3 regions of the Paenibacillus sp. FSL R5-0912 genome follow, and region 2 is predicted to be linked to each of the others. Evidence: predicted binding sites of a transcription regulator. Region 2 holds the regulator's gene; each other region holds the start of a gene.

Region 1 (3,280 bases), 3.4 Mb from region 2:
ACCGCGTGCAGAAAGGCGAGATTCTGATCGACGGTGTCAATGTGAACGATATCCGGCTGGATGATCTGCGGCGGAATATTTCCGTTGTGCTCCAGGATGTCTTCCTGTTCTCAGGCACGATCCGTGACAATATCACCCTCGGTGACGATATTGCCGAGGAGAACGTCCTCGAGGCCCTGCAGGCCTCCTGCGCTGAAGAGTTCGTGCTGGGCTCTCCCGGAGGCATCGAGGGGCCTGTTACCGAGCGGGGTGGCACCCTGTCCGCTGGCCAGCGCCAGCTCATCTCCTTCGCCCGGGCCATCGCCCATGATCCGGCGATCTTCGTGCTGGATGAAGCCACAGCCAACATCGATACACATACAGAGAAGCTGATTCAGAAAGCGATCGACAATGTGGCCAGCGGCAGAACGACACTGATCATCGCCCACCGGCTGTCGACGATTGCCGGAGCCGATCTCATCATCGCAATGAAGGAAGGCCGAATCGCCGAATCCGGCCATCCGCGCGAGCTGCGGCAGCGGGGCGGCTATTATGCCGAGCTGCTGGAGGAGAGCCGAAATCATATTATGAGTTCGTGAGACATTCGTAACCTTCGGAGTCTGCTAATTGCACTTTCTGCAATAGAATCCGCAATTTGCTAAGCTAGATCTCATTCTGCTGTATTTCGTACAACTGAATTCTGGAATTCTGTCCAGGAGCCCCTCATTTACTGAATTCTTATGTACAAAATGCTACAGATTCGATTTTCCTGCGGATTCCGGGTTCATCTAATGTATGAAGTGCAACAGAATCAGAATCCAGCCTTGTCCGAACTCCATTAGCCAACATCAGCATTTGAAAAACTCCACGCCACCAGTCCCCCGGGCGGCTTACCGCCCGGGGGACTGGTCTGCCCACTTGTCCGCTGCCGGGGCAGCCAAAAATCAGCGGCTGTCACGGGCAGCTCCCCCTCCTTCAGGTACAATTTCCGCCGGATACAGGCGCAACAAAATACTTAAAAAAAATACTAATAAATTATAAGAGAATAGAATGCAGGCGGGGCTTGGTTTTATCCCTTTTTAACCAGCTAATCAGGGGGTTAGAAGGACCTGTGGGTCTATTGACTTTTCAATATATGGTAGTAAAATGATTAAACGTTACTAAATATAGTGTATATAATAGAAAAGCCAATAAATCTAGTGAAATGGCCCATCATCATTTGTCAAGTAGAAAGAGCTAATGTTATAGGAGGTTAGGGACCATGTTGATTGCTTACGATTCCAAGACCGGCAACGTTAGAAGGTTCATCAATAAGCTGAAGCTTCCCGCTGTTCAAATCGAAGAGCATATGACGATCGACGAGCCTTACGTGCTTGTTACATACACCACGGGATTTGGACAGATTCCAGAGAAGGTATCCTCATTCTTAGAGAAGAACCATTCCAGGCTCAAAGGCATCGCCGCGAGCGGCAACAAAAACTGGGGTGAGCTATATGCGCATAGCGCAGATTTAATTGCACAGCGTTACAACGTACCGGTGGTCGGCAAGTTTGAGTTGTCGGGAACATTTGGTGATGTACAGCGCATAAAACAGGAGGTGGACCGGGTTGCGGCATATTGAACTGAACAACATGTTGATGAAGAGAGACGAAAGCGGCTTTTTCCAATTGGATAAGGACCAGGAGGCAGTAGCCGAGTTCATGCGGGATGTGGAGCGGCGCAGCCTGACTTTTAAGGATACGAAATCCAAAGTGGATTATATGATTGCCAATGATTACTACGAGGACCTGTATGACCGTTATTCCGCAGCTGAGATGGAGGACGTCTACCGGATTGCCCACGAATATAACTTCCAGTTCCCTTCCTATATGGCGGCTTCCAAGTTCTACACAGACTATGCCGTCAAAAGCAATGACCGTAAGCAATACCTTGAGCATTACCCGGACCGCGTAGCTGTAGTGGCCCTGCATCTGGGACGCGGCAACGTGGAGACGGCCCGCACGCTGGTCCGCTCGATGATGGAGCAGCGCCTGCAGCCGGCTACGCCGACCTTCCTCAATGCCGGCAAGAGCCGCCGCGGTGAGATGGTCTCCTGCTTCCTGCTGGAGATGGACGACTCACTCAATTCGATCAACTATGTACTGAACACCTGCATGCAGCTGTCGAAGATCGGCGGCGGTGTGGCCGTCAATCTGTCCAAGCTGCGCTCGCGCGGCGAGACGATTAAGGGCGTAGAGGATGCGGCCAAAGGCATCATGCCTGTCCTGAAGCTCATGGAAGACGGCTTCTCCTACGCGGACCAGATGGGTCAGCGCAAGGGTTCGGGCGCGGCTTATTATAATATTTTTGGCTGGGACGTACTAGAATTCCTGGACAGCAAGAAGATCAACGCCGACGAACGGACACGCCTGAAGACGTTGTCCATCGGCCTGATCGTGCCTAACCGCTTCTACAAGCTGGCGCAGGATAATCAGCCGCTGCATGTATTCGCTCCTTATACTGTATTCCAGGCATATGGAACGCATCTGGATGACATGGATCTGGACGTGATGTACGATACCTTGCTAGCAGATTCACGCGTGAAGAAGAAGGTTGCCATGAGCGCACGCGACATGCTGACCAAAATTGCCATGATCCAGCTCGAATCGGGCTATCCATATATTATGAACAAGAGCAATGCCAATAACGCCCATGCCCTGCGTAATGTGGGTCAGATCAAAATGTCGAACCTGTGCACCGAGATTTTCCAATTGCAGGAGACTTCCGAGATTAACAACTACGGAGAGCAGGACGCGATCCGCCGTGATATCAGCTGCAACCTGGCTTCCCTCAACATTGTGAATGTGATGGAGCACGGCAAGATCCGTGAATCCGTTCATGAAGGCATGCTCGCACTTACTGCAGTCAGCGATATGACTACGGTATCTAATGCTCCTGGCGTGGCTAAAGCGAACAAAGAGATGCACTCCGTCGGCCTGGGTGTGATGAATCTGCACGGTTACTTTGCCAAGAACAAGATTGCTTATGAGAGTGAGCAGGCCCGCGATTTCGCGCGCACCTTCTTCATGACGATGAACTTCCATTCGATTGAAAAGAGTATGCAGATCGCTGCTGAGACGGGTGAGACCTTCCACGGCTTCGCAGCATCCGATTATGCGTCCGGCGTGTATTTCGACCGCTACCTGACCACAGACTACCGTCCGGTTACTGCAAGAGCGCAGGAGCTGTTCCAGGGCATCTACATTCCTACAACCGAGGACTGGAAGCAGCTGCGTGATGACGTTATGAAGAACGGCCTGTA
Region 2 (3,280 bases):
ATCATCTTCTAAGTGATATGTTCCCGTTTCTTTTGCCGCCTTATAACTTTTGTTACATAAATCCTCCAACATGTAACAATAGTCAGTGGAGATATCGGATCACCCATTGCCACAGTGAATTCGGGAGAACCAGTGAAGGCGAACATGGGAGGGGATGAAAAAACGGAGTCCTCCCCTTTAAGGGAGTCACTAAGTGTATCAGTGCTTGTGTAATCATTGTTCTTTCAGAATTAACATTTTCTCGAATCTACCCTCTTTTATACTGTATTTTTCTTTGCTTCCATCTTAACTTTACTCAAAAATAGTCAGCTTGCCTCGTTACTCGGTTCCTCTACCCCGTTACTTAATGAATAACCGGAATACATCTCTCTTTCAAACTGCCCGTAAAATAGAAAATCAGTTATTCCTACCGAAGAAGTAGTAAGCAACAGCGAGTAAGTCATTTAATTAATGATTCCTATCTCGAGTAAAAGCAGACCTAAACTTATAATTTTAAATGGGAACGTACGTTCCTATAATTCGCAAGGTGATTGTTGCTTGTGCCGTTCTAAAATTCCCCATATGAACAATACAAGATTTTTTCACGCAACTCCTCAGAGTCATTGTTACTTTGCAATACTCGAGATTCAACTTGCAGTGGCGTCTTGCGATACCTAAATAATTGAGTGTTAGTTTGCATTATTTACTCACCAACGGTTTGCAGCATCATGCATGTCTTCCTGATACTATAATTGCATAGCAAAAAGACGGCATCTCTGCCGTCTTTTTAGTTAGTGGGCTTTCAGGGATTCGAACCCTGGACAAATAGATTAAGAGTCTACTGCTCTACCAACTGAGCTAAAAGCCCATAATATTCCATTATAACCATAATATGGTGGAGAATAACGGGTTCGAACCGATGACCTCATCGCTGCCAGCGATGCGCTCTCCCAGCTGAGCTAATTCCCCACATTAATTAAGCCTTACCTTCAACCTTCATTCGCTGGGTTGGTGAATGATACATGGTGTACTCCCAGCTGAGCTAATTCCCCACATTAATTAAGCCTTACCTTCAACCTTCATTCGCTGGGTTGGTGAATGATACATGGTGTACTCCCAGCTGAGCTAATTCCCCATACGCTTGATTTCGAATCACATTATGTATTCTGAAATCCATTTTGAGCGGTTTACTCAAGTCGCTTTCAAGTTGTTATGTTTCGTAGGCGACTTCTATATAATACAGAAATTCGGGATCAGTGTCAACACTTTTATAAAATTAATTAATTTCTATACAGAAGCGCTTCTCACAGAGGCCAGCCTCACAATATCAAGGCTAGCCCCTTTATGCCAGGAATGACACATTCCCTCTTCAGTAAGCCTCCTACAGCCCGTCCAGCTCCTCAGTCCCCTTAGAGAGCAGTCCCTTCAGTTCCTTCATAAACATGTTGATGTCCTTGAACTGGCGGTACACGGACGCGAAGCGGACGTAAGCTACCTCGTCTACAGGGTAGAGCTGCTCCATGACCAGCTCGCCGATCTGGCGGCTCTCGATCTCGGCCAGGGCGATGCCGCGCAGGCTTTTCTCAACCTCGGATACGATGACTTCCAGGCGCTCTACAGAAACGGGACGCTTCTCACAGGCGCGGATGAGGCCACGGAGGATTTTGTCACGGCTGAACTCTTCGCGGCTGCCGTCTTTTTTGATGACGATCAGCGGGGTTTCTTCAATCATTTCGAAGGTGGTGAAACGGCGGCTGCACAGTTCGCATTCGCGCCTGCGGCGGATGGACTTATTCTCATTGGCTGGACGGGAGTCAAGCACTTTGGTATTGGTGTGATCACAGTAAGGGCATTTCATAAGCTTCATCACTTCCTCATAGTAAGAATGGGTATGCCCCGCTCCTGAATAACCAGGCTAAACGGGGCTTATGTTAATTTCCAGAAATCACCGTTTATTTGTTGTTATGAATATGGCAAGTCCAGCACATAATACAGTTACCAACCGATAGGAGGTGAACAGCAATGAGCCAAAACAACAGCTCCAATAACCTGGTAGCTCCAAATTCACGCGGTGCCTTGGAACAACTGAAATTCGAAGTTGCCCAAGAACTAGGTATCACCCTCTCCCCAGATGGATACCAAGGCAATAAAACTTCTTACGAAAACGGTTCGATCGGTGGTTACATCACTAAACGTCTTGTAACCCTGGCTGAACAGCAATTGGCAGGTCAATACAAATAACCTGTCTCCATAAGCTTGCCTAAAGAAGTATTGAACGGCCTCCGGGCCGTTTGATGCTTCTTTTTATGTCGGCACAAACGCAATATTTAAAGCAGAGCCTCAGAATTCACTGTAGAGCTCTGTGTATTGGTCATAATAATAGATGACACGCTGTACATAGTGACGGGTCTCTCCGAACGGGATATCCTTCACAGACGCTTCTGTTCCGTCCCACCGGCCTTCATCCAGCCAGCTCTGTACTTTGCCGGGTCCGGCATTATAGGCGGCTATAACCGCTGTCCGGTTGCCGTCAAACTGCCGGGAAAGCGTAGACAAATACCAGGTACCCAGTTCGATATTGGAGGATGGCTCTTCTTTTAGCCGCTCAAGCGACACTTCAGGAAGCTTGGCCTTTTCCAGCGCCCACTTGGCGGTATCCGGCATCAGCTGCATCAGTCCGATTGCACCTTTTTTGGATTCGCGTCCGGTCTTGAAATTGGTCTCAACCCGGATAATTGATGCCACCAGGAACGGGTCCATCTCATAAGTAAGGCTGTGTTTGCGGATCTCATCTTTATAATGTATCGGATAAAACCAAGACATCCAATTGGTGCCCAGGAACAGGATCGCTGTAAAGCCAATAAACAGCAACAGCAGTACTCTTTTTTTGCGCAACCACTTCATCATAAGAGGCCCAGCCTGTCCCACAGGCTGGCAACCTGCCGCTCCGTAGCTCCGGGATCACCGCTATTGTCGATCACGTAGTAGGCTTTCCTGCGCTTTAGTTCGATGTCCATCTGCGATTTCAGCCGGTTCTCGGCTTGTTCCAGCGTCATTCCATTCCGCGCCATGAGCCTGGCCAACTGGACTCTGCGGGGCACATATACCACAATAATATGATCGAATAAATTGTCCAGCTGTGATTCATAGAGCAGCGGAATATCCACAATAACCAGCCGCTGCGGATCTTCCTGATCTAACGCATACATACGGTCCTTAATTTCTGTACGGATCGCCGGATGCGTCAGATGGTTCAAGGTCTGAAGTGCTTCCGGATCCCGGAAAACGATCTCCCCCAGCC
Region 3 (3,280 bases), 390 kb from region 2:
AGCCGCTCTGCAGATATTTATCGGTGTCAAAAGCCTGGAAAGATCCCTTCTCGCCAGCGATCTCAGCAGAGGCCAGATAAGCTTCGCGGGCCATGAAGCCGTAGAGCTTGTCCAGGAACTCCAGGGATTCCGGGCTGCCGTAACGGATATTCAGCTTGATCATTAGCTCAGCCAATCCCATTGTGCCGAGTCCTACGCGGCGTTCGAGCTTCTGGTTGGCTTCATTTTCCGGGAAATGATACGGTGTCTTGTCGATGACATTGTCCAAGAAACGCACGGAATAACGGGTCGTTGTCGCCAGATCTGCCCAGTCCACGTCGTGATTCTCCGCATCGTAGAACTTGGAGAGGTTGACGGCCGACAGATTGCACACGCCCCAGCCCGGCAGACCCTGCTCACCGCATGGATTGGTGCAGATGATCGGGTTGAAATACCAGCTGTTGGACATCTGGTTGTAATATTCCATGAACACTACGCCCGGCTCAGCCGACTTCCAGGCCGATTCGATAATCGTATGCCACACATCGCGCGCTCTTACGGTACGGTAAGGAATAACGCGGCGGCCGTCTGCTTTCCATTTATCTAGATCGCCGTCCCAGATTGTATCGTAATCCGGATCGGTGGTATCCGGGAAGACCAGCTCCCAGTCCAAATCTTCCTTGACGGCTTTCATGAAGGCATTGCTTACGCATACCGACAGGTTGGCATTCGTTACCTGACCCATCGTCTGCTTCACGGTAATAAAGTCCACCACATCCGGATGCCAGTCATTGATCATCAGCATCAACGCGCCACGGCGGCTTCCGCCTTGCTCAATCAGTCCGGTCGTATAGCTGAAGAGGCCGCCCCAGGACACTGAGCCGCTGGATGATCCGTTCACGCCTCTGACAATGGCGCGGCGCGGACGCAACGAAGACAGGTTAATTCCTACGCCACCGCCGCGGGCCATGATCTCGGTCATTTCGGAGAGCGTCTGCATGATTCCGCCGCGGCTGTCTTTGGGCGAAGGAACGACATAACAGTTGAACAGCGTAAGCTCCTCGCTTGCCCCTGCACCAGCAGCAATCCGTCCGCCGGGTACCAGCTTCCAGTCATCAAGGATAGAACGGAACTTGCCTGTCCACTCTTCCTGAAGCTCGGGAGTCTGCTCTACGGAAGCCATCGCTGCCGCAAGACGGTCCCACATTTCCTCCGGGGTCTTCTCAATATTCAGTGTCAGCTTCTCCACATCCGATTGCACGAGCTCACCGCTGCGGGTCTTCACCGTAACAATCCGGCCTGTGCGCTCAACAATCTCGCCAACCTCCTTGGTTGGAAATTTCGGATCATCCTTCGTCAGGACGAGCACTACATCGCCTACCTTGGCATTGTTGCTGTCCGCGTCCTTCCAGGCATAACGGTCCAAAAATATTTTCTCACTCAGCCCCTCAAGACGCTGCTTGCGTTCCACTGTACTCAATAGAAAAACCTCCCGGATGATTGATAGGTAATACTTCCGTTCCTTGGTGTGGGCTTAGATTTTTTGTAACCCACAACAAGAACTTCCGGCGGCAGGTATCCGCAGCCTGCATGTACAGCGGAAGTTCCTCTTGTCAATAACAAATAACCGCAAAAAACCGCGATTAATCAAATTTTCAAGCTTTTGTAACAATATATTGTATACATCAGCTTTTCAACTATACCACATATTGTATCAGAGTTCTTTTTCCAAAAAAGCGGCACATGGCGGGAATTTCGGAAAAACGGTAAAAGATAGTGGATTTTCTCCCTCTTTCTCGCTTTTTTACAGGTTCCAAATTGATAAGCTTCCGGGGCCGGAAGACAGATTCCGTCACGGATATCCAGGCTCCGCAGAGCTGACCGCACCACCAGCAGCAGTACCATCGCAAGGCCCAAAGCGGATACTTAACGGCAGCAGCCGGAGGATAGCAGGTTATGAAATCTCTCTTTTACGCGCATACTACTGCTACGCATTTCGATATGAAACCGCGCCGGAGGAGGCTGCAACATGACGCAATTATTCCGCAATTCCTTGCCGCAAGGGGGCAGTACGCCTGCCCCGCTGCTGCCTGTTCCTCTGTCCTTTGAGCGTAACTGGCTGCAGGACCTGGAGTCTAAGCTCGACAAAGGCGGACCTTGGGGAGACTGGAGATTATCCCGGCTGGCCGTACAAGGTGAACAATCGGGACTAATCACGAGCTTCGATGAGCTCCAGTGTCTGAAGCATCTGTCCGGGTTGTCCCCGCTTCCCCACCAGCTGGATACCGCCCATAAGGTGCTGTTTGAAATGTCAGGCCGGGCCATTCTGGCAGACGAAGTGGGGCTAGGCAAGACGATAGAAGCGGGACTGATCCTCAAGGAATATCTGGTGCGCGGGCTCGTAAGTAAAGTTCTGATCCTTGTCCCTGCGTCTCTTGTCCTGCAGTGGGTGCGCGAGCTGAACAGCAAATTCGGTATTTCAGCCGTGGCACAGAAGAAAGCCTACTCCTGGGGCAATGACATTGTTGTCGCCTCCATGGATACGGCCAAGCGTGATCCGCACAAGGAGATGCTGCTGAGCCAGGAATTCGACATGCTGATTATCGACGAGGCCCATAAGTTGAAGAATAAGAAATCAACGAACTATCTGTTCGTGCAACAGCTGCGCAAGAAGTACTGCCTGCTGCTCACCGCCACTCCCGTGCAGAATGACCTCGGCGAGCTGTTCAATCTGATCACATTACTGAAGCCGGGACAGCTCGGGAACCAGGGGGATTTTGCCACCAATTTCGTAGTCGATAAACGCCAGCCCAAGAACGAAGTCCAGCTGAGGGGCGAGCTCTCCAAGGTGATGATCCGCAACCGCCGCGGCGAAGGTCCGGTGAACTTCACGAAGCGCAAAGTGCGCAACATCCCGCTCACCCTTTCTTCAGAGGAGAAAGAATTATATGACGGCGTCACCGCCTTTGTCAAAGACCAATATCAGGAAGCGGGCGGCAATCTCAGCAGTATGCTCTCTTTGGTTACGCTCCAGCGCGAGGTATGCAGCAGCCGGGATGCCGTGTTCGTCACGCTTGTGAATCTGATCAAGAAGCTTCCGGCGGATTCACCGAAACGTGAGCGCATGATGAGTCTGCTCCAGACCATCCGTACCGTTAAGACGAATACCAAAGCGGAGAAGACGATGGAGCTGATCCGCCAAATGAACGAGAAGGTCATCGTCTTCACCGAATACCGGGCGACCCAGGAATATCTGCTGCAATATTTCCGTGAGCATGGACTGCAGTGTGTCACTTACTCC

The links. The regulator NrdR, encoded in region 2, represses ribonucleotide reductase genes. The targets are predictions, from matches to a motif close to AACACNATATATNGTGTT.
Region 1: nrdI (class Ib ribonucleoside-diphosphate reductase assembly flavoprotein NrdI) is a predicted target of NrdR. The motif match lies at 1,136-1,153, and genes of this name have one in related genera.
Region 3: R50912_RS12250 (adenosylcobalamin-dependent ribonucleoside-diphosphate reductase) is a predicted target of NrdR. The motif match lies at 1,645-1,662, and genes of this name have one in related genera.

The regions. Positions count from the first base shown of each region.
Region 1 is NZ_CP009282.1:5,909,920-5,913,199, forward strand. It holds gene R50912_RS25035 (ABC transporter ATP-binding protein) at 1-578, shown strand, start outside; gene nrdI (class Ib ribonucleoside-diphosphate reductase assembly flavoprotein NrdI) at 1,241-1,600, shown strand; gene nrdE (class 1b ribonucleoside-diphosphate reductase subunit alpha) at 1,587-3,280, shown strand, end outside.
Region 2 is NZ_CP009282.1:2,543,733-2,547,012, reverse strand. It holds tRNA gene R50912_RS10650 (tRNA-Lys) at 775-847, opposite strand; tRNA gene R50912_RS10645 (tRNA-Ala) at 873-948, opposite strand; gene nrdR (transcriptional regulator NrdR) at 1,361-1,837, opposite strand; gene R50912_RS10635 (alpha/beta-type small acid-soluble spore protein) at 2,002-2,220, shown strand; gene R50912_RS10630 (lytic transglycosylase domain-containing protein) at 2,320-2,883, opposite strand; gene coaE (dephospho-CoA kinase) at 2,883-3,280, opposite strand, start outside.
Region 3 is NZ_CP009282.1:2,930,681-2,933,960, reverse strand. It holds gene R50912_RS12250 (adenosylcobalamin-dependent ribonucleoside-diphosphate reductase) at 1-1,459, opposite strand, end outside; gene R50912_RS12245 (DEAD/DEAH box helicase) at 2,009-3,280, shown strand, end outside.